Regions from separate parts of the Streptomyces sp. NPDC059679 genome, predicted to be linked through region 3. Evidence: predicted binding sites of a transcription regulator. Region 3 holds the regulator's gene; each other region holds the start of a gene.

Region 1 (6,914 bases), on a different contig from region 3:
GTTGCCGGGCGGTTGGGGCGCTCCTGGGTGGCATGTTCCTCCCATACGTGTCACCCTCGCGGGCTATTTGTCGGGGAAATTCAACGAATCCGTAGCACTTGTTTGCAGCGCTGTCCTACGGTAGGTGGTGTCGCCGCTACGAAGCGTTGATCATCGTAACGGTACGCGCACCAACAGCCCCGTCGCAGGGAGTTGACGTTGACATTGGGACCCGACCACGAGCCTGACGACAGTCCTGCGGGCAGTTCGCCCTCCCCGGGCCCCGAAGAGCCGTACGTGTACACGCTGCAGAGCACCCGCCGGGCCACCTCCCCCAAGATCTGCCGGGATTTCGTCGCCTGCGTGCTGAACTCCGTGGGCCATGAAGACCTCGTCGAGACCGCGACCGCCTGCACCTCGGAGCTGGCCACCAACGCCTATCTGCACGCCGAAGGCGACTCCCTGATGCTGCGCGTGATGATCGAGCAGCCGCGGCTGCGCATCAGCGTGTACGACGCGAGCAGCGAGCTCCCCACCGGTGCGTACCTCCCGGAGGGCGACCGGATGTACGGGCGCGGCCTGGGGGTGGTCGCGGCGCTGGCCGACGAGTGGGGGACGGCGGACGGGGACCCGGCGGGGATGTACGCCAAGGGCGTCTGGTTCGAGCTGCGGACGAGGGGCGGGGGCGGAGCGCCCTAAGGCTGCGCCGGGTGTCCCAGCAGCATCGTCGGGGCGCCGCTGACCCGGGTCAGGAAGACCGTGCAGGAATTCACCCCTTCGAGGCGGAGCTTCTTCCGCAGCTCCTCCGGCTCGACCGCCGAGCCCCGCTTCTTCACCGTCAGGACGCCGACCTTCCGCTCGCGCAGCAGCGCCTTGAGCTTCTTGAGGTTGAAGGGCAGCACATCCGTGATCTCGTACGCGTGGGCGTACGGCGTCGGGCGCAGATCGTCCGCCGTGACGTAGGCGATCGTCGGGTCGATGAGGCGGCCGCCGATCCGGGCGGCGACGTCCGCGACCAGGTGCGCGCGGATCACCGCGCCGTCCGGCTCGTACAGCCAGCGGCCGACCGGGCCGGGCTCGGGGTCCGGCAGCAGCGGGGTGCCGAGGAGGGAGTGGCGGTCCGGGAGCAGCGTGGCGCGGCGCATGCCCGGGCGGGCGGTGCCGAACCACAGCAGGGCCTCCTTCACATCGCCGTGGTCCGAGATCCACTCGGCCTCGGCGTCCTCGGGGACCGCCTCGTGCGGAATGCCCGGTGCGACCTTGAGGGCCGCGTGCGGGGCCGTACGGGCGGCCTGGACGGCCCAGGACAGCGGCGGGGAGTACGCCTCGGGGTCGAAGACGCGGCCGCGCCCACCGCGCCTGGCGGGGTCCGCGAAGACCGCGTCGCATCCGGAGGTGTCGGTCTCGGTGACGTCCGCCTGGCGCACCTCGATGAGCTCGGCCAGGCCCAGGGCCTCGGCGTTGGCCCGGACCACCGCGCAGGTCAGCGGGTCGCGGTCGACGGCCAGGACGGGGATGCCCGCGCGGGCGAACGCGACCGCGTCGCCGCCGATGCCGCAGCACAGGTCGGCCACGCGGCGCACGCCGAGCTCGACGAAGCGGTCGGCGCGGTAGGCGGCGACGGAGGCGCGGGTGGCCTGTTCCACGCCGTTCGGCGTGAAGTACATGCGGTGGGCGTCGTCGGCGCCGAATTTCGCGGCCGCGCGCTGCCGCAGCCGCGCCTGGGTGAGGGCTGCCGAGACCAGATCCGCGGGGTGGTCACGGCGTAGCCGGGTCGCCGTGGCGAGCTCTCGTGCCGGGTCGTAGTCCTGGAGCTCGCGGAGCAGCGCCTGCCCTTCGTCGCGGAGCAGTGAGTCGAAGGCGTGAACGTCCACGTCGCCCATTCTCCCCGCTCCAGCGAGCGCGTTCGCGACACCCGGCTGAAGATCGCTTATGTGATGATGATCAAGAATGGCCTTACTGGCCTTTCAAGGTGTTTCGTATTGGTCGCGGCCGCGACTCTGCTCGCGGGCTGCTCGGATGTCGACGGAGCCGGTGCCGGGACCGCGCGGGTGGGCAAGGGCTCGGGCGCCGCCTCGTCTTCGCCGTCCTTCACGTCGTCGTCCGGGTCGGGGACCCGTGCCCCGGGCGCGGGCCACGACTCGCCCCACGCGTCGGGCTCCGGCCTGCCCTCGCCCTCCGCCGCGGCTCCGGACGGCTACCACCGCTGGGGGCTCGACGGGCCGCTGGAGACGGCGCCGCCGCCCTCGGCCAAACCGGCCCTCGTACCGCCGGCCGCGGGCGCGCCCGCCGGGCCGCCGATCATCGACCATGTGCCGACCCACGAGCCGGTCGTCTTCGTGACCATCGACGACGGCGCCGAGAAGGACCCGGCCTTTCTGCAGCAGGCCCATGACCTGGGGCTGCCGTTCACCGGCTTTCTGACGGACGACGTGGTGGCCGGCGACTACGGCTACTTCGAGCAGCTGCGCCGGCTCGGCAACGGGATGCAGAACCACACGCTCACCCATCCGAGGCTGCCCGATCTGGAGTACGAGCATCAGGTCTACGAGATCTGCGGCCAGCAGGAGAACCTCACCCGCGAGTTCGGCACCCGGCCGTATCTCTTCCGCCCGCCGTACGGGGCGGTCGACGACGACACCGTGCGCGCGGCGGCGGCCTGCGGGGTGCGGGCGCTCGTGATGTGGTCGGCCGAGATGAAGGCCGGCGGTCTTGAGTACGCGGCCGGCGACCGGCTGCACCCCGGCGACATCATCCTGGCCCACTTCCGCGGCCCCGCCCAGCAGGAGGGGCGGACGATGACCGATGTGATGACCTCGCTGCTGCGGGAGATCCAGTCGCAGGGCTTCGCCGTGGCGCGGCTGGAGGACTACCTCTGAGGGGGCGCTGCCCGGGCCGCCTGAGGGGCGTCTGCGGGCCGCCTGAGGGGCGTCTGCGGGCCGCCTGAGGGGCACTGCCGGGGCGCCTGAGGGGCACCCGGAGGGCGCCGCGTCACCCCGCCGCTTTGGCACTCTGGTTGACTGAGTGCTAACCGCGTCATAATGTCGTGGCTGGCACTCGGCATCGATGAGTGCCAAACACAGCGACGGGCAGGTCCGGCACCCGCGACGACGGATCCACCTGGTCGCCACCTCAGACAGTTAACCCCGTGAGATCTCCGAAGGGGGAGGTCGGATCGTGACGACCGCCAGCTCCAAGGTTGCCATCAAGCCGCTCGAGGACCGCATTGTGGTCCAGCCGCTCGACGCCGAGCAGACCACGGCCTCTGGCCTGGTTATTCCGGACACTGCCAAGGAGAAGCCCCAGGAGGGCGTCGTCCTGGCCGTGGGCCCGGGCCGCTTCGAGGACGGCAACCGTCTCCCGCTCGACGTCTCCGTCGGCGACGTCGTGCTCTACAGCAAGTACGGCGGTACCGAGGTGAAGTACAACGGCGAGGAGTACCTCGTCCTCTCGGCTCGCGACGTCCTCGCGATCATCGAGAAGTAAGTCACCGAAGTTTTGCCTGTGAGCCGCGCCCCGGTGCCCCTGTCCATACCGGGGCCGGGGCGCGGTTCGTTCGAGAGGACATACGCAACCCATGGCGAAGATCCTGAAGTTTGACGAGGACGCCCGTCGCGCCCTCGAGCGCGGCGTCAACAAGCTCGCCGACACCGTCAAGGTGACGATCGGCCCCAAGGGCCGCAACGTCGTCATCGACAAGAAGTTCGGCGCTCCGACCATCACCAACGACGGTGTCACCATCGCTCGTGAGGTCGAGGTCGAGGACCCGTACGAGAACCTGGGCGCCCAGCTCGTCAAGGAGGTGGCGACCAAGACCAACGACATCGCGGGTGACGGCACCACCACCGCCACCGTGCTGGCCCAGGCGCTGGTCCGCGAGGGCCTGCGGAACGTGGCCGCCGGCGCCTCCCCGGCCGCCCTGAAGAAGGGCATCGACGCGGCCGTCAAGGCCGTGTCCGACGAGCTGCTGGCCACCGCCCGCCCGATCGACGAGAAGTCCGACATCGCCGCCGTGGCCGCCCTGTCCGCCCAGGACAAGCAGGTCGGCGAGCTCATCGCCGAGGCGATGGACAAGGTCGGCAAGGACGGTGTGATCACCGTCGAGGAGTCCAACACCTTCGGCCTGGAGCTCGACTTCACCGAGGGCATGGCCTTCGACAAGGGCTACCTGTCTCCGTACATGGTCACCGACCAGGAGCGCATGGAAGCCGTCCTCGAGGACCCGTACATCCTGATCCACCAGGGCAAGATCGCCTCGATCCAGGACCTGCTGCCGCTGCTGGAGAAGGTCATCCAGGGTGGCAGCAAGCCGCTGCTGATCATCGCCGAGGACGTGGAGGGCGAGGCCCTGTCCACCCTCGTCGTCAACAAGATCCGCGGCACCTTCAACGCCGTCGCGGTGAAGGCCCCCGGCTTCGGCGACCGCCGCAAGGCGATGCTCGGCGACATGGCCGCCCTCACCGGCGCCACCGTCGTCGCCGAGGAGGTCGGCCTCAAGCTCGACCAGGTCGGCCTGGACGTGCTGGGCACCGCCCGCCGCGTGACCGTCACCAAGGACGACACCACCATCGTCGACGGCGGCGGCAACACCGGGGACGTCACCGGCCGGATCGCCCAGATCAAGGCCGAGATCGAGGCCACGGACTCCGACTGGGACCGCGAGAAGCTGCAGGAGCGGCTGGCCAAGCTGGCCGGCGGCGTCTGCGTCATCCGGGTCGGCGCCGCCACCGAGGTGGAGCTCAAGGAGAAGAAGCACCGCCTGGAGGACGCCATCTCCGCGACCCGCGCCGCGGTCGAGGAGGGCATCGTCTCCGGTGGTGGCTCCGCGCTCGTCCACGCCGTCAAGGTGCTCGAGGACAACCTCGGCAAGCAGGGCGACGAGGCCACCGGTGTCGCGGTCGTCCGCCGCGCCGCGGTCGAGCCGCTGCGCTGGATCGCCGAGAACGCGGGCCTTGAGGGCTACGTCATCACCTCCAAGGTGGCCGAGCTCGAGAAGGGCCACGGCTACAACGCGGCCACCGACGAGTACGGCGACCTGGTGAAGGCCGGCGTCATCGACCCGGTCAAGGTCACCCGCTCCGCCCTGGAGAACGCGGCGTCCATCGCCTCCCTGCTGCTCACCACCGAGACGCTGGTGGTCGAGAAGCCGGCCGAGGAGGAGCCGGAGGCCGCGGGCCACGGCCACGGTCACTCGCACTGACGCGCGCACCGCGCACTCCACGCACGGCGCGGTCACCCCTCGCGGGTGGCCGCGCCTGATGCGTTCCGGGGCGGTTTCGGGTCTGAGGGTTCGGGTCTGGGGGTTCGGGTCTGGGGATTCAGTCCTGGGGGGGGGCAGCGTCCCTCGGGCTATTCCTCGGACTGTCCCTTCGGCTGTCCTTTGGGGGGCCGTCCCACGTTCGACGAGACGACCGAGACCGCCGCCCGCGGCGCGATCTTCGCCAGCCCCGTCATGGCCTTGTACCGCGGATCGGGGATGGACAGCGCCTTGCCCCGCGCGAAGTCCTTGAGCGCCGCCGTCACCAACCGGTCCGCGTCCAGCCACATCCAGCTCGGCACGCTGTCCGGCTTGATCCCGGCCCGCGCGTGGAACTCGGTCCGTACGAACCCCGGGCACAGCGCCATCAGCCGCACCCCCGAGCTCGCCAGGTCCCGCGCCGCGCCCTGGGTGAACTGCACGACCCATGCCTTGCTGGCCCCGTACGTGCCGCGCGGGAAGAACGCCGCGATCGAGGCGACGTTGATCACCCCGCCGCGCCCCCGGGCCCGCATGGTCTCGGCCGCGGCGGTGGTGAGCCGCAGGACGGCCTCGCAGTGCACCTTCATCATCCGCAGCTCATCCGCCAGGGACACCTCGAGGTAGCGGCCCTTGTTGCCGAACCCGGCGTTGTTGACGAGCAGATCGATCGGGTGCTTGCGGTCGCCCAGGCGCGCCTCGACCGCCGCGATGCCGTCGTCCTCGGACAGGTCGGCCCGCAGTACGTCCGCCTCCACCCCGTGGCGGTCGTGGAGGTCGGCGGCCTGTTCGCGCAGCCGCTTCTCGTCCCGCGCCACCAGCACCAGGTTGTGCCCGTCCGCCGCGAGCCGGCTCGCGAAGGCGGCGCCGATGCCCGCTGTGGTTCCCGTAATCAACGCAGTCGTCATACGCGCACGTTAGCGGCCATGGAGGGGGCGGAGCGCACTCGTCCGGATCAGTTCTTCGATGTGATGGAAAGAGTTCCGGTGAAAGAGCGCGCGGATTCCCGCAGTTCGGGGTGGAGCGCGTCGCCCGCGGCCAGCACCCGCGGCAGCAGGGCGCGTTCGGTGGTCGCGGCGCGGAAGGCGAAGCCGACGGTCACCTCGTGGTCGGGACGGCGCACGATCTCGACCGGGTCCCCGGCGCGTATCTCGCCCGGCTCGAGGACCCGCAGATACGCGCCGGGCACGGCGGCCTGAGTGAACCGCTTCACCCAGCGCACTTCGCCCAGCCAGGACGCGAAGGTCCGGCACGGGATACGCGCGGAGGCCACCTCGAGCAGCAGGTCGGGGCCGATCCGCCAGCGCTCGCCGATTCGGGCGCCGGTCACGTCGAGGCCCTGGGTGGTGAGGTTCTCGCCGAAGACGCCGTTCGGCAGCTCGCGGCCCAGCTCGCGCGCCCAGGCGTCCAGGTCCTCGCGCGCGTAGGCGTACACCGCCTGATCGTTCCCGCCGTGGTGGCGGGTGTCGCTGACCATATCGCCGACGAGTCCGCTCCCGGCCTCGCCCTTGCGGCCCGGGGCCACCACCCGCACCGGCCCGTCGGCGGGGCGCTTGTCGATACCGGTGCCGCCGGAGGGGGCGTCGGTGTACTCGACCGGCATGAGGCGGCCGACGTTCACGGTGAGCACGGTCGCGGTCGCCTCGGGGATACGGGTCATGACAGCACGCTAAGGGACCGCGGCGGCGCGGTTCAAAGG
Region 2 (6,914 bases), on a different contig from region 3:
CGAGATCTTCCCGTTGTCCTTGATCTTCGACTCGATCAGGTCGGTTATCCGCTGGCTGCGCGCCCCGTATCCCCAGTCGTCGGTCAGCTTGTACTTGTAGTCCTTGCCTATGACGGCCTGGTTGGCGGTGACGATGTAGCCCCGCTTGGGGTCGTAGTCCCAGGGCAGCTCGGACTGCGGGATGTAGCCGTTCCAGTCGTAGCGCGAGTCCCAACCGGGTGCCGGGTAACGCCCGTCCCCCTTGGAGCGCGTGGGGATCTTGCCGGGCGCCTGGTAGCCGATGTGGTTCTTGGTGTCGGCGTAGATCAGGTTCTGGGACGGGACGGCGAAGTCGCGGGCCGCCTTGCGGAAGTCGGTGAAGTTCTTGGCGGTGTTGAGCCCGAAGACCGCGTCCATGGTGTTGGACGGGTCCAGCGCGGTCCAGCGCAGCGAGACCGCGTAGCCGTCGCCGCGGTCAGGGGCCACGTCGCCGACGTCGCTGCCGACCGGTGCGCTCTTGCCGACGTCCCCGAGCTCGTCGTCGCGGTCGGAGACGATCGGGCCGTGCCGGGTCGAGCGGACGGTGATCGTCCGGGACTTGCCGCCGGCGACCTTGATGGTCTCCTCGCGGGTCTTGAACGGCGTCTGCTTGCCGTCGTAGAGATAGCCCTGGTTGGTGACCTTCTCCAGGTAGAGGTCGGTCACGTCGGCGCCCAGGTTGGTCATGCCCCAGGCGATGTCCTGGTTGTGGCCTATCACGACCCCCGGCATACCGGAGAACGTGAAGCCCGCCACGTCGTACGGGCACGCGGCGCTGACCTGGTTGCAGTGCAGGCCCATCTGGTACCAGACGGACGGCAGCTGCGGGGCCAGATGCGGGTCGTTGGCGAGCAGCGGCTTGCCGGTGGTCGTGTACCGGCCCGCGATCACCCAGGAGTTGGAGCCGATGCCGGTGCCGTTCGGGCCGAGCAGCGCCGGTACGTCGTCGAGGGTCTTGGAGAGCGAGGTGAGCTGGGTCTGGAAGCCCTGGGTGGCGTCCGCGACCCCGTTCGCGGTGGAGTCGGCGGAGGTGCCCGTCGCGGTCGCCTTGGGGTCGAAGGCGCCGGTGGTCTCGTCCACCGCGCCCGCGTCCACGATCGGCTTGTTGCGGCTGTACGGGTAGGCCGGGTACAGCTCTTCGATCTCCTTGGCGGTCAACCGGCTGGAGGCCAGGGCGCGGTCGACCTCGTCCTGCATATTGCCGCGCAGATCCCACGCCATGGCCTTGAGCCAGGCCACCGAGTCGATCGGGGTCCACTTCTCGGGCTTGTAGTCGTTCTCGAACTCCAGAGCCGCGTACTCGACGGACAGCTCCTTGCCCTGGTGGTCCGCGAGATACGCGTTGACCCCGTCGGAATAGGCCCGCAGATACTTCTTGGTGGTCGGCGACAGCTTGGTGTCGTACTCCTGCTTCGCGACCCGGTGCCAGCCCAGGGTGCGCAGGAACGCGTCGGTCTCCACCTGTCCGGAGCCGAACATCTCGGAGAGCCTACCGGCCGTCATGTGGCGGCGTACGTCCATCTCCCAGAAGCGGTCCTGGGCCTGGACGAACCCCTGGGCGCGGAAAAGATCCTCAGGGGTGTCGGCGTAGATCTGCGGTATCCCGTAGCCGTCGCGCTTGACCTGCACGGGCCCGGACAGCCCCTTGAGCTGCAGCGATCCCGTGGTCTCCGGGAAGGAGGCACGCACCGTACTGATGCTCCAGTACGTGCCGTATCCGACGCCCCCCACGAGCAGCAGCACGACTGCGATCACGATCAGGCGGGCACGTCGGCCCTTCTTCTTGCCAGAAGGGCCGTTTTTGTTGGCGGGCATCGCTGTCCTTCGGAGGGGCAGGGTGATCCTGGAGTGCTGGAGCAACCATAGGCGCAGCGCTGTCGCCGCCCCTACGCGGAGTCATGACTGGGGCCGCCCACCGGCCACCACCCGCGAAAAATCCATGTCAGCCACCCGCGTCAAGAACCCGTAAAATATTAGGTAAGGCAATGAAGTTCCGGTCGGTCGGGGAGCCTTCCGGCCGCTCCCGTGAGAAAGGTTCGGCCGCTGACTGTCCACCACCTCAACGAACTCCTGCTGATCTGCTCTCTCGTCCTGCTCGTAGCGGTGGCGGCCGTCAGGGTCTCGACGCGCAGCGGTCTGCCGACCCTGCTCATCTACCTCGGCCTCGGCGTCGCGATCGGGCAGGACGGGATCGGCGTCGTCTTCGAAGACGCCGAGCTCACGCAGGTCCTCGGCTATGCCGCGCTCGTGGTCATCCTGGCCGAGGGCGGCCTCGGCACGAAGTGGCGGGAAATCAAACCCGCCCTCCCCCTCGCCGCGGTGCTGTCCACCGCGGGGATCGCGGTGAGCGTCGGGGTCACGGCGGTGGCCGCGCACTATCTGGTCGGGCTCGACTGGCGGCAGGCGCTGATCATCGGCGCGGTGGTGTCGTCCACGGACGCCGCGGCGGTCTTCTCCGTGCTGCGCAAGGTGCCGCTGCCCAGGAGGCTCACGGGCACCCTGGAGGCGGAGTCCGGTTTCAACGACGCCCCGGTGGTGATCCTGGTGGTCGCCTTCTCCGCCCAGGGCGCGATAAGCCCGTGGTACGTGATGCTCGGCGAGATCGTCCTGGAGCTGGCCATCGGCGCCGTGGTGGGGCTGGCGATCGGCTGGCTGGGGGCGTACGGCCTGCGGCATGTGGCACTGCCCGCCTCGGGCCTGTACCCGATCGCGGTGATGGCGATCGCCGTGATCGCGTACGCGGGCGGGGCACTGGCCCACGGCTCCGGCTTCCTCGCCGTCTACCTGGCCTCGTTGATCTTGGGGAATGCGAAGCTGCCGCACTGGCCGGCCACGCGCGGCTTCGCCGAGGGGCTTGGCTGGATCGCGCAGATCGGGATGTTCGTGCTGCTCGGCCTGCTGGTGACCCCGCACGAGCTGGGCGACGACATCTGGCCGGCCATCGGCGTCGGAATGGCGCTGACCATGGTGGCCCGGCCGCTCTCCGTGCTGGTCAGCGCGGCGCCCTTCCGGATGCCATGGCGGGAGCAGGCCCTGCTGTCGTGGGCGGGGCTGCGCGGCGCGGTGCCGATCGTGCTCGCCACCATCCCGATGGTCTCGAACGTGCCCGACAGCCGCCGCGTCTTCAACATCGTCTTCGTGCTGGTGATCGTCTACACCCTGGTGCAGGGCCCGACGCTGCCCTGGGTCGCGCGCCGGCTGCGCCTGGGCGAGGAGGAGGCCGCGGCGGACCTCGGCATCGAGTCGGCGCCGCTGGAGCGGCTGCGCGGGCATCTGCTGTCGCTGTCGATCCCCAAGGACTCCAGGATGCACGGCGTGGAGATCGGCGAGCTGCGGCTGCCGACGGGGGCCGCGGTCACCCTGGTCGTACGGGACGGGAAGAGCTTTGTGCCGCAGCCCTCGACCGTGCTGCGGCGCGGCGACGAGCTGCTGGTCGTGGCCACGGACCCGGTGCGGGACGCGGCGGAGGAGCGGCTGCGGGCGGTGGGCCGGGGCGGCAAGCTGGCGGGCTGGCTGGGCACGAGAGCCGAGTGACGGGGCAGGCCGCGCGGCTACCGGGCCGGGCCGCGTGGCCTGGGTCACCGTATGGCCCGCCGCAGTGGACTGGCGGGCCGGAATACTGCACTATGGAGCGTCGTTAGCACTCATTGAGTGAGAGTGCCAGGAGGAGTAAGTGCCGACCTATCAGTACCAGTGCACCGAGTGTGGCCAGGGCCTCGAGGCGGTGCAGAAGTTCACCGACGACGCGCTCACCGAGTGCCCCAACTGCAAGGGACGCCTGAAGAAGGTGTTCTCGGCGGTCGGCATCGTCTTCAAGGGCTCGGGCTTCTACCGGAACGACAGCCGCGGCTCCTCGTCCAGCAGCACGAGCGGCGGTTCGTCCAAGTCGACGGCCGCGAAGAGCGAGGGCTCCTCGTCTTCGTCCTCCTCCTCGGACACGTCTTCGTCGTCGGGCTCGTCGTCGAGTTCTTCCTCGGGCTCGGGCTCGTCGTCGAGTTCGTCGTCGTCCACGTCGAGCAGCACCTCGTCGGCCGCCTGACGCGCGACCGCCTCAATCGCATACGACATCGCGCCGCTCTCCCTTGAGGGAGAGCGGCGCGATGTCGTATGCGCGGACGGCGCTGGCTAGGGTGATCGCATGGCGGAGACCACCAGCAGCACGTATGCGGAGATGGCGGAGATAGGGGTCATCGGCGGGTCGGGGTTCTACTCCTTCCTCGACAACGTGACCGAGATCACTGTCGAGACTCCCTATGGCGCACCGAGCGATTCGCTCTTCCTCGGCGAGATCGCCGGGCGGAAGGTCGCCTTCCTCCCGCGCCACGGCCGTAAGCACCACCTGCCCCCGCACCGGATCAACTACCGCGCCAACCTGTGGGCGCTGCGCTCGGTCGGCGTGCGGCAGATCTTCGGCCCGTGCGCGGTGGGCGGGCTGCGGCCGGAGTACGGACCGGGCACGCTGCTGGTGCCGGACCAGCTGGTGGACCGCACGAAGGGCCGCGTCCAGACCTATTTCGACGGCGAGGCGCTGCCGGACGGGCGGGTGCCGAACGTGGTGCACACCACCTTCGCCGATCCGTACTGCCCGACAGGGCGGCAGATCGCGGTGGCGGCGGCACGTGGGCGCGACTGGGAGCCGGTGGACGGCGGCACGATGTGCGTGATCGAGGGGCCGCGCTTCTCCACCCGGGCCGAGTCTCGGTGGCATGCGGCGCAGGGGTGGTCGGTGGTCGGCATGACAGGGCATCCGGAAGCGGTGCTGGCCCGTGAACTGGAGCTCTGCTACACGTCGTTGACGCTGGTCACGGACCTGGACGCGGGGGCGGAGACGGGCGAGGGGGTCTCGCACGGGGAAGTGCTGCGGGTGTTCGGGGAGAACCTGGAGCGGCTGCGCGACGTGCTGTTCGACGCCGTGGGCGCACTGCCGGCCACCGAGGCGCGGGACTGTCTGTGCGCGCATGGGCACGACGGCTGGGACCTGGGGATCGAACTGCCGTAGCGGACGGCGGGCTTACCCGCACGGGTGACGGAGTTATCCACAGCCTGGGGGTTGTGCACAGGCCCCAGCGGGATCCGGCGAGGGCGGGCATCGTGAAGGGGCCAGAAGCTCCTGACCTCTCACGACAGGCGGTGATTGCCGTGTCCGACCCGTTCCTTCGCCCTCCGTCCCTTTCACCCTCCTCACCCTCCTCATCCCCTCTATCGCCTCCACCCCTTCCGCCCCTTCCGTCCTCTCTATCGCCTGTTCCATCCCTCTCCTCGCCTTCGGCGTCTTCGGCGTCTTCGCCCGCGTCCCGGCCCCGCTCGGCTCCGTCCTGGGCCGAGCGGTCCCGTCGCACTCCCCCGACGTGCGCGGTGGCACGGTTCGGACCGGTGAGGGTGAGCCGAGGCGGAGACCGGCTGCGGCGCGCGTTACGGCGGCGACGGCGCTCGATGGCGGCGGGTCTGGCGATGAGCGCGGCCGCGCTGGCTGCCGCCGCGCCCTCCGGCGGCTCCGACCCGCGTCCGGCGGCGTCCTCACCACCGGACGACGGCCGACACGAGCCGCCTCCGGCCGTGGTGTCCGCGCCGGTGCGCATCGCCGACGCGGCGTCCGTGCGGCTGCTGCGCCCCGGCGACCGAGTGGATGTGCTGGCCGCCCCGGGATCCGATCAGGTCCGCGGCCCGGCCGCCGCGCATGTGGTCGTTCGTGGCGCGCGGGTGACCGATGTGCCGCGGCCGGGGCGTGTGGCAGCCGCGGACGTCGAGACCGGAGATCTCGGAGCGGCGGGTGGCGGAGCGGCGGGTGGTGGAGCGCTGGTGGTGCTCGCGGTGCCGCGGCCGACCGCGGCGGCCCTGGCCGGTGCGGCGTCCACATCGAGGTTGGCGGTGGCGCTGTGCCGTTCTTGACCGTAGGTTGCGGAGCCGTCCGCTCCAGAATCGGTGCGGCAAGAGAGAGGCAAAGGGTTGAGCGAGGAAAAGAAGAGCGTCGTGGAGGGCTTCAAGGCCTTCCTGATGCGTGGCAACGTCATCGATCTGGCTGTCGCGGTCGTGGTCGGAGCCGCGTTCACGAGTGTCGTGAACTCCATAGTGAAGGGCCTGATCAATCCGGTCGTCGGCGCCTTCGGCACCAAGGACCTGGAGAAGTACCGCTCTTGCCTGGAGGCCCCCTGCGAGACGAACGCCGCGGGCGAGGTCACCAAGGGCATCCCCATCCTCTGGGGGACCGTGCTGAGCGCCGTGCTCACCTTCCTGATCACAGCGGCGGTGGTGTACTTCCTGATGGTGCTGCCGATGTCGCGCTATCTGGCGCGGAAGGCCGCCAAGGAGCGGCAGGAAGAGGAGAAGCAGGCCGAGACGGAGAGTGCCGAGATCGCGCTGCTCCGCGAGATAAGGGACGAGCTGATCGCGCAGCGCGGCAGCCGATCGAGCACCTGAGCCCTCGGGGTTCCGGAGCTCAGAGGTGGTGGGGCGGCTTCTCGTCGAGGAAGCGGGCCAGGTCCGCGGCGCTGTCGGCGCCATCGCCGACGTCGCCGCCGGGCGACCGCTCACCCCAGCCGCGGTCCGTGTCGTCCGAGGACTGCTGCGCCAGCGGATCGTCGAAGATCAGCGCGGCTGCCGGGTCGCGCGGTCCGGGGTCAGGGGCGGTGCTCATGCGTCAAGAGTACGGCCGGCCTCACGGCGCGTCGGCGAGGGCGGCGGCCAGCTGCTCGTGCCACCACAGGTCCCGGCCAGGCGTCCAGGACACGGGGCGGGCCAGGCGGTGGACGACCAGGACCTTGGGGATCCGCGTGTTGCCCGCCAGCGCCCGGTCGATCAGCGGCTTGAGCGACTGCGGCTCCCCGCACCGCCAGTCGCCGTCCGCGGTGATCAGCACCTTCGCGTCCATCCCCGCCAGCCGGTCGCGCAGCTCATGG
Region 3 (6,914 bases):
GCGTCGTGGACGACGTCGCGTACCAGAGCGAGACCTTCGAGCTGGCGCCCGGGGAGACGCTGGTGTGCGTGACGGACGGGGTGACGGAGCACAGATCCGGCGCCCGGCAGTTCGACGACGGGGACGGGCTGGCGTCGCTGCTCGGCGACTGCGTGGGGCTGGACGCGAGCGATCTGGCGGAGCGGATCCGCCAGGCGGTGCACGCGTTCGCGGTCGAGCCGCCGGACGACGATCTGGCGATGCTGGTGCTGCGGGCGCGGTAGGAAGCGCTCCGGACGGCCACGCGGCGGAGCCGCGGAGCCGCGTACCGGGCGGCTCCCCGGCCTGACACCGGGGCTCCGCCCCCGCCAGGGGCCTGGGTCCGGCCCAGCCCCTGGCGGGGCGGGCCCCTGGACCGCGAGGCGTCCGGCCGCGGGCCTCCCGGCCGCGCGGCGTTCGGCGCGCTGCGCCGATGGCGGACAATGGGGGGCATGCCTTCCGTACTGCCCGATGGCGAGCCCATGCCCGAGGACGGCGCGCTGCCCGTGAGCGCCGTGGCCGGGGCAGCGAACCGGCCGCTCGGGTTCTATCTGCATGTGCCCTACTGCGCGACGCGCTGCGGCTACTGCGACTTCAACACCTACACCGCCACTGAGCTGCGCGGATCCGGCGGCGTGCTCGCCTCGCGCGACAACTACGCCGACATGGTCGTCGAGGAGGTCCGCCTCGCCCGCAAGGTGCTGGGGGACGACCCCCGTCCGGTCGAGACCGTATTCGTCGGGGGCGGCACCCCGACCCTGCTGGCGGCTGCCGACCTCGGGCGGATGCTCGGTGCCATCCGGGACGAGTTCGGGCTGGCGGAGGGGGCCGAGGTCACCACCGAGGCCAACCCGGAGTCGGTCGACCCGCGCTATCTGGAGCGGCTGCGGGCGGCCGGGTTCAACCGGGTGTCGTTCGGGATGCAGAGCGCCCGGCAGCACGTGCTGCGGGTACTGGACCGCACCCACACCCCGGGCCGCCCCGAGGCGTGCGTGGCCGAGGCGCGGGCGGCCGGATTCGACCATGTGAACCTGGACCTGATCTACGGCACGCCGGGGGAGCGCGACGAGGACTGGCGCGCCTCGCTGGAGGCCGCGCTGGGCGCCGGGCCCGACCATGTGTCGGCGTACGCGCTGATCGTCGAGGAGGGCACCCAGCTCGCCCGGCGGATCCGGCGCGGCGAGGTGCCGATGACCGACGACGATGTGCACGCCGATCGCTATCTCATCGCGGAGGAGATGCTGTCGGCGGCCGGGTTCCGCTGGTACGAGGTGTCGAACTGGGCCACGTCGGTCGCCGGCCGGTGCCGTCACAACGAGCTGTACTGGCGCGGAGCGGACTGGTGGGGCGCCGGCCCCGGCGCGCACAGCCATGTGGGCGGTGTGCGCTGGTGGAACGTGAAGCACCCCGGCGCCTACGCACAGGCCCTGAGCGAGGGCCGGTCCCCGGGGGCCGGCCGCGAGGTGCTGACCGACGAGGAGCGCCGGGTGGAGCGGATCCTGCTGGAGCTGCGGCTCGCGGAGGGCTGCCCGCTGGACCTGCTGGCCCCGGCGGGCGCCGCCGCGGCGTCCCGGGCCGTGGCGGACGGCCTGCTGGAGCAGGAGCCGTACGGCGCGGGCCGGGCGGTGCTCACCCTGCGAGGGCGGCTGCTGGCCGACGCGGTGGTGCGCGATCTGGTGGACTGACGCCTGATCCGAGGTGCCCGCCCGACCCGAGGCCCGGAGGACGACCCGGCGCGCCCGCCCGACCCGAGGCCCTGACCTGACGTCGGACGACCGACCCGGACCCCACAGGCCCACAGACCCACAGGCCCCCTACGGCCCGGCCGGGCCGCCCACGGTCACATGGTCGATCAGCTCCTCCACCCGCCCCAGCAGGGCCGGCTCCAGGTCCTTGTACGAGCGGACCGAGGACAGGATCCGCTGCCAGGCCGCCCCCGTGTTCTCGGGCCACCCCAGAGCCCGGCACACACCCGTCTTCCAGTCCTGGCCGCGCGGCACCGCCGGCCAGGCCGGAATGCCGACCGAGGAGGGCTTCACGGCCTCCCATACGTCGATATAGGGGTGTCCGACGATCAGTACGTGCTCGCCGGTGACCTCGGCCGCGATACGGGACTCCTTGGTGCCCGGGATCAGATGGTCGACCAGCACGCCGAGACGGGCGTCGGGGCCGGGGGAGAAGTCGCGGACGATCGCGGGCAGGTCGTCGATCCCCTCCAGGTACTCCACGACCACGCCCTCGATGCGCAGATCGTCCCCCCACACCCGCTCGACGAGCTCCGCGTCATGGCGCCCCTCCACATAGATGCGCCCCGCGCGGGCGACGCGCGCGCGGGCCTGGGGGAGGGCGAGGGAGCCGGAGGCCGTGCGGCGCGGGCCCGTGGGGGCGGCGGCGCGGGGGCGTACCAGGGTGACGACGCGACCCTCCAGAAGGAAGCCGCGCGGCTCCATGGGGAAGACCCGATGTTTACCGAAACGGTCCTCCAGAGTCACCGTGGGGCCCTGCGCGGTCTTCTCGCAGCGGATCACGGCGCCACAGAACCCGGTGGTGACCTCCTCGACGACCAGGTCGGGCTCGGCGGGCACCTCGGGCGCGGGCGCCTGGCGCTTCCAGGGCGGGGTCAGGTCCGGGTCGTACTGTCGCATCCGCATGACCCTAGCGCCGTGGCGGCGACCTCAGGAGGACACGCCGGAACGAGCCGTGAGTTCAGCGGCCGAAACGAGCCGCGAGTTCATCGCGCTGCGCCCGGACGAAACGGGCGTCCACGGCGGCGCCGTGCCCCGGGACGTACACCGCGTCCTCACCGCCGAGGGCGAGCAGCCGGTCCAGGGCGGCGGGCCACTGGCCTGGGATCGCGTCGGGGCCCGCCTGGGGCGGCCCCGACTCCTCGACCAGATCGCCGCAGAAGACCACCTCGGGCTCGCCCGGGGCCCGGCCGGGGACGAGGACGGCCAGGTCGTGGGCAGTGTGGCCGGGGCCCACGTTCGCCAGCAGGACGGGCCGGTCGCCCAGGTCCAGGGTGAGCTCGCCGCACACCAGATGGTGCGGGCGTACGAGATGGTCGGCGGCCCCGGCGGCGGCACCGGGGTCCAGGCCGTGGCGCACCGCGTCGTCGCGCAGCGCGTCCCGTTCGCGGCGCAGCAGCTCGTCGAGCCCGGCCGCCCCGTACACCTCGCAGCCCGCGAAGGCGGCGGTGCCGAAGACATGGTCGAAGTGGGGATGGGTGAGGGCGATGTGGGTGGGCCGGCGGCCGAAGAGCCGGGTGACCTCGCGCCGAACCCAGGCGCCCTCGGCCAGGTCGGCGCCGGTGTCGACGACCAGGACGCCGGTCCGGCCGGCGATCGCGCCGACGGTCGCGTCCCAGCCGGGCAGACGGCACCGGACGACGGACGGCGCGAGATCTTCCCAGCGCGCCTCTTCCCAACGGGTGTCCATACGGAGACGCTAGCTCCAGCGGTGGCAAAGCGGCGGCTCTTGCCCCGGCCACGGCACCCCGCCGTACACTGGCTGAGGGGTTCTGGCACTCGTGACCATTGAGTGCCAGGGGGAATACCTGATGAGACGGCTGGACTGGAGGTGCGCGCGGTGCTCAGCGAACGCAGACTCGAGGTACTGCGTGCGATCGTCCAGGACTATGTGGGCACGGAGGAGCCGGTCGGCTCCAAGGCGCTCACCGAGCGGCACCGGCTGGGCGTCTCCCCGGCCACGGTGCGCAACGACATGGCGGCCCTGGAGGACGAGGGCTATATCGCCCAGCCGCACACCAGCGCCGGGCGCATTCCCACGGACAAGGGCTACCGGCTGTTCGTCGACAGACTGGCCGGGGTGAAGCCCCTGTCCACGCCGGAGCGGCGGGCCATCCAGAACTTCCTGGACAGCGCCGTGGACCTGGACGACGTGGTGGGCCGTACGGTCCGGCTGCTCGCGCAGCTGACCCGGCAGGTGGCGGTGGTGCAGTACCCCTCGCTGACCCGCTCGACGGTCCGCCATGTGGAGCTGCTGGCCATGAGCCCGGCGCGGGTGATGCTGGTGCTGATCACCGACACCGGGCGGGTCGAGCAGCGCATGGTGGACTGTCCGGCGCCCGTGAGCGAGGAGTCGCTCGCGGACCTGCGGGCCAGGCTGAACAGCCGGGTCGTGGGCCGGCGGTTCGCGGATGTGCCGCAGCTGGTGCAGGATCTGCCCGAGTCCTTCGAGCAGGAGGACCGGGGTGCCGTCTCGACGGTCCTGGCCACCCTGCTGGAGACGCTGGTCGAAGAGACCGAGGAGCGGCTGATGATCGGCGGCACCGCCAATCTCACCCGCTTCGCGCATGATTTCCCCCTGACGATCCGGCCCGTGCTCGAAGCGCTTGAGGAGCAGGTCGTGCTGCTCAAGTTGCTGGGCGAGGCGAAGGACTCGGGCATGACCGTACGGATCGGTCATGAGAATGCTCACGAGGGCCTGAATTCCACTTCGGTCGTGGCAGTCGGCTACGGTTCGGGCGACGAGGCGGTCGCCAAACTCGGCGTGGTCGGACCGACCCGCATGGACTACCCCGGAACGATGGGAGCGGTACGCGCAGTGGCACGTTACGTCGGACAGATCCTGGCGGAGTCGTAAGTGGCGACGGACTACTACGCAGTCCTGGGCGTGCGGCGTGATGCCTCACAGGACGAGATCAAGAAGGCATTTCGCCGGCTCGCCCGTGAGCTGCATCCGGATGTGAATCCGGATCCCAAGACCCAAGAGCGGTTCAAGGAGATCAACGCCGCCTACGAGGTCTTGTCCGATCCTCAGAAGAAGCAGGTCTACGACCTGGGCGGAGACCCGTTGTCCGCCGCGGGCGGCGGGGGCGGCGCGGGCGGCTTCGGCGCCGGCTTCGGCAACTTCTCCGACATCATGGACGCCTTCTTCGGCACCGCGTCCCAGCGCGGCCCGCGGTCCAGGACCCGGCGCGGCCAGGACGCCATGATCCGCCTCGATATCGAGCTGACCGAGGCGGCCTTCGGGACCACCAAGGACATCCAGGTCGACACCGCGGTCGTCTGTACGACGTGCAGCGGCGAGGGTGCGGCGCCCGGCACCACGGCGCAGACCTGTGACATGTGCCGCGGCCGGGGCGAGGTGTCCCAGGTGACGCGGTCCTTCCTCGGCCAGGTCATGACCTCCCGGCCGTGCCCGCAGTGCCAGGGCTTCGGCACCGTGGTGCCGACCCCGTGCCCGGAGTGCGCGGGCGACGGGCGGATCCGCTCGCGCCGGACGCTGACCGTCAAGATCCCGGCCGGTGTGGACAACGGCACCCGGATCCAGCTCGCCGGCGAGGGCGAGGTCGGCCCGGGCGGCGGCCCGGCGGGCGATCTGTACGTGGAGATCCACGAACTGCCGCATCCGGTCTTCCAGCGCCGGGGCGACGATCTGCACTGCACGGTGACCATCCCGATGACGGCGGCGTCCCTGGGCACGAAGGTGCCCCTGGACACGCTCGACGGCCGGGAGGACGTCGACATCCGGCCCGGCACCCAGTCCGGCCAGTCGATCCCGCTCCACCAGCGCGGCGTCACCCACCTGCGTGGCGGCGGCCGAGGCGACCTGATCGTCCACGTCGAGGTGCAGACCCCGTCCAAGCTCGACCCGGAGCAGGAGGAGCTGCTGCGGCGGCTGGCCAAGCTGCGGGGCGAGGAGCGGCCGACGGGCGAATTCAAGCCAGGGCAGCAGGGGTTGTTCTCGCGCTTGAAGGATGCGTTCAACGGACGGTAGGCGCCCCCGGCCGGGGGTCCGGGGGTTGCCCCCCGGGGGAATGCAGTAAGCCAGGGCAGCAGGGGTTGTTCTCGCGTTTGAAGGATGCGTTCAACGGACGGTAGGCGCCCCCGCGGGCCTGAGGCGGCCCTGAGCGGCACCGAGCCGAGTACGGATTCACGCGGAGGACATGACACGATGTCGCCATGTCCTCCGCGTTGACCGATCTCTTTCGGTACCCGATCGTGCAGGCCCCGATGGCGGGTGGGGCCTCCTGCCCGCAGTTGGCCGCCACCGTCTCCGAGGCTGGTGGCCTCGGGTTCCTCGCCGCCGGCTACAAGACGCCGGAGGCGATGTACGAGGAGATCAAGCAGCTGCGGGGGCAGACCGCCCGGCCCTTCGGCGTGAACCTGTTCATGCCACACGCGCTCACCGCCGACCCCGCCGCCGTGGAGGTCTACCGGGAGCAGCTGGCCGGGGAGGCGGCCTGGTACGACACCCCGCTGGGCGACCCCGACGCGGGCTCCGACGACGCGTACGACGCCAAGCTGGCGATACTCCTCGACGACCCGGTCCCGGTCGTCTCGTTCACCTTCGGCTGCCCCGCCCGCGCCGTGCTCGACGCCTTCGGGAAGGTCGGGACGCGGACGGTGGTGACCGTGACCTCGCCCGCCGAGGCGCAGGCCGCCCAGTGGGCGGGCGCCGACGCCGTATGCGTGCAGGGTGTCGAGGCGGGCGGCCACCAGGGCACCCACCGCGACGACCCGCGCGCCGACGGGACGGGCGCCGGGCTCGGCCTGCTGTCGCTGCTCGCGCTGGTCCGGGAGATCGTGCAGATTCCGGTCATCGCGGCGGGCGGGCTGATGCGCGGCTCGCAGATCGCCGGGGTGCTGGCGGCGGGCGCGGTCGCGGCCCAGCTGGGGACCGCGTTCCTGGTCTGCCCCGAGTCGGGGGCCAACGCCCTGCACAAGCGGGCCATGACCGACCCGGTCTTCGGCCGTACGGAGCTGACCCGCGCCTTCTCCGGGCGCCCCGCGCGCGGGCTGGTCAACCGCTTCATGCGCGAGCACGGCCGGTACGCCCCGGCCGCCTACCCCCAGGTGCACCACCTCACCTCGGGGCTGCGGAAGGCGGCGGCGAAGGCCGGCGATCCGCAGGGCATGGCGCTGTGGGCGGGG

The links. The regulator HrcA, encoded in region 3, represses chaperone genes, less so after heat shock. The targets are predictions, from matches to a motif close to TTNGCACTCNGNNNNNCNGAGTGCNAA.
Positions count from the first base shown of each region.
Region 1: groES (co-chaperone GroES) is a predicted target of HrcA. The motif match lies at 2,984-3,010, and genes of this name have one in related genera.
Region 2: ACFV2X_RS36445 (FmdB family zinc ribbon protein) is a predicted target of HrcA. The motif match lies at 3,656-3,682, and genes of this name have one in related genera.

Region 1 covers NZ_JBHWES010000006.1:267,485-274,398, forward strand. The annotation lists gene ACFV2X_RS10565 (Scr1 family TA system antitoxin-like transcriptional regulator) at 1-34, opposite strand, end outside; gene ACFV2X_RS10570 (ATP-binding protein) at 199-678, shown strand; gene ACFV2X_RS10575 (SAM-dependent methyltransferase) at 675-1,862, opposite strand; gene ACFV2X_RS10580 (polysaccharide deacetylase family protein) at 1,962-2,858, shown strand; gene groES (co-chaperone GroES) at 3,157-3,465, shown strand; gene groL (chaperonin GroEL) at 3,557-5,179, shown strand; gene ACFV2X_RS10595 (SDR family NAD(P)-dependent oxidoreductase) at 5,329-6,123, opposite strand; gene ACFV2X_RS10600 (MOSC domain-containing protein) at 6,171-6,875, opposite strand.
Region 2 covers NZ_JBHWES010000046.1:82,720-89,633, reverse strand. The annotation lists gene ACFV2X_RS36455 (penicillin acylase family protein) at 1-1,833, opposite strand, end outside; gene ACFV2X_RS36450 (potassium/proton antiporter) at 2,044-3,552, shown strand; gene ACFV2X_RS36445 (FmdB family zinc ribbon protein) at 3,692-4,057, shown strand; gene ACFV2X_RS36440 (S-methyl-5'-thioadenosine phosphorylase) at 4,157-5,017, shown strand; gene ACFV2X_RS36435 (RcpC/CpaB family pilus assembly protein) at 5,392-5,907, shown strand; gene mscL (large conductance mechanosensitive channel protein MscL) at 5,965-6,435, shown strand; gene ACFV2X_RS36425 (hypothetical protein) at 6,455-6,652, opposite strand; gene ACFV2X_RS36420 (AMP-binding protein) at 6,674-6,914, opposite strand, start outside.
Region 3 covers NZ_JBHWES010000002.1:76,392-83,305, reverse strand. The annotation lists gene ACFV2X_RS02975 (SpoIIE family protein phosphatase) at 1-263, shown strand, start outside; gene hemW (radical SAM family heme chaperone HemW) at 462-1,703, shown strand; gene ACFV2X_RS02965 (DUF3097 domain-containing protein) at 1,833-2,663, opposite strand; gene ACFV2X_RS02960 (MBL fold metallo-hydrolase) at 2,725-3,453, opposite strand; gene hrcA (heat-inducible transcriptional repressor HrcA) at 3,604-4,620, shown strand; gene dnaJ (molecular chaperone DnaJ) at 4,621-5,757, shown strand; gene ACFV2X_RS02945 (nitronate monooxygenase) at 5,943-6,914, shown strand, end outside.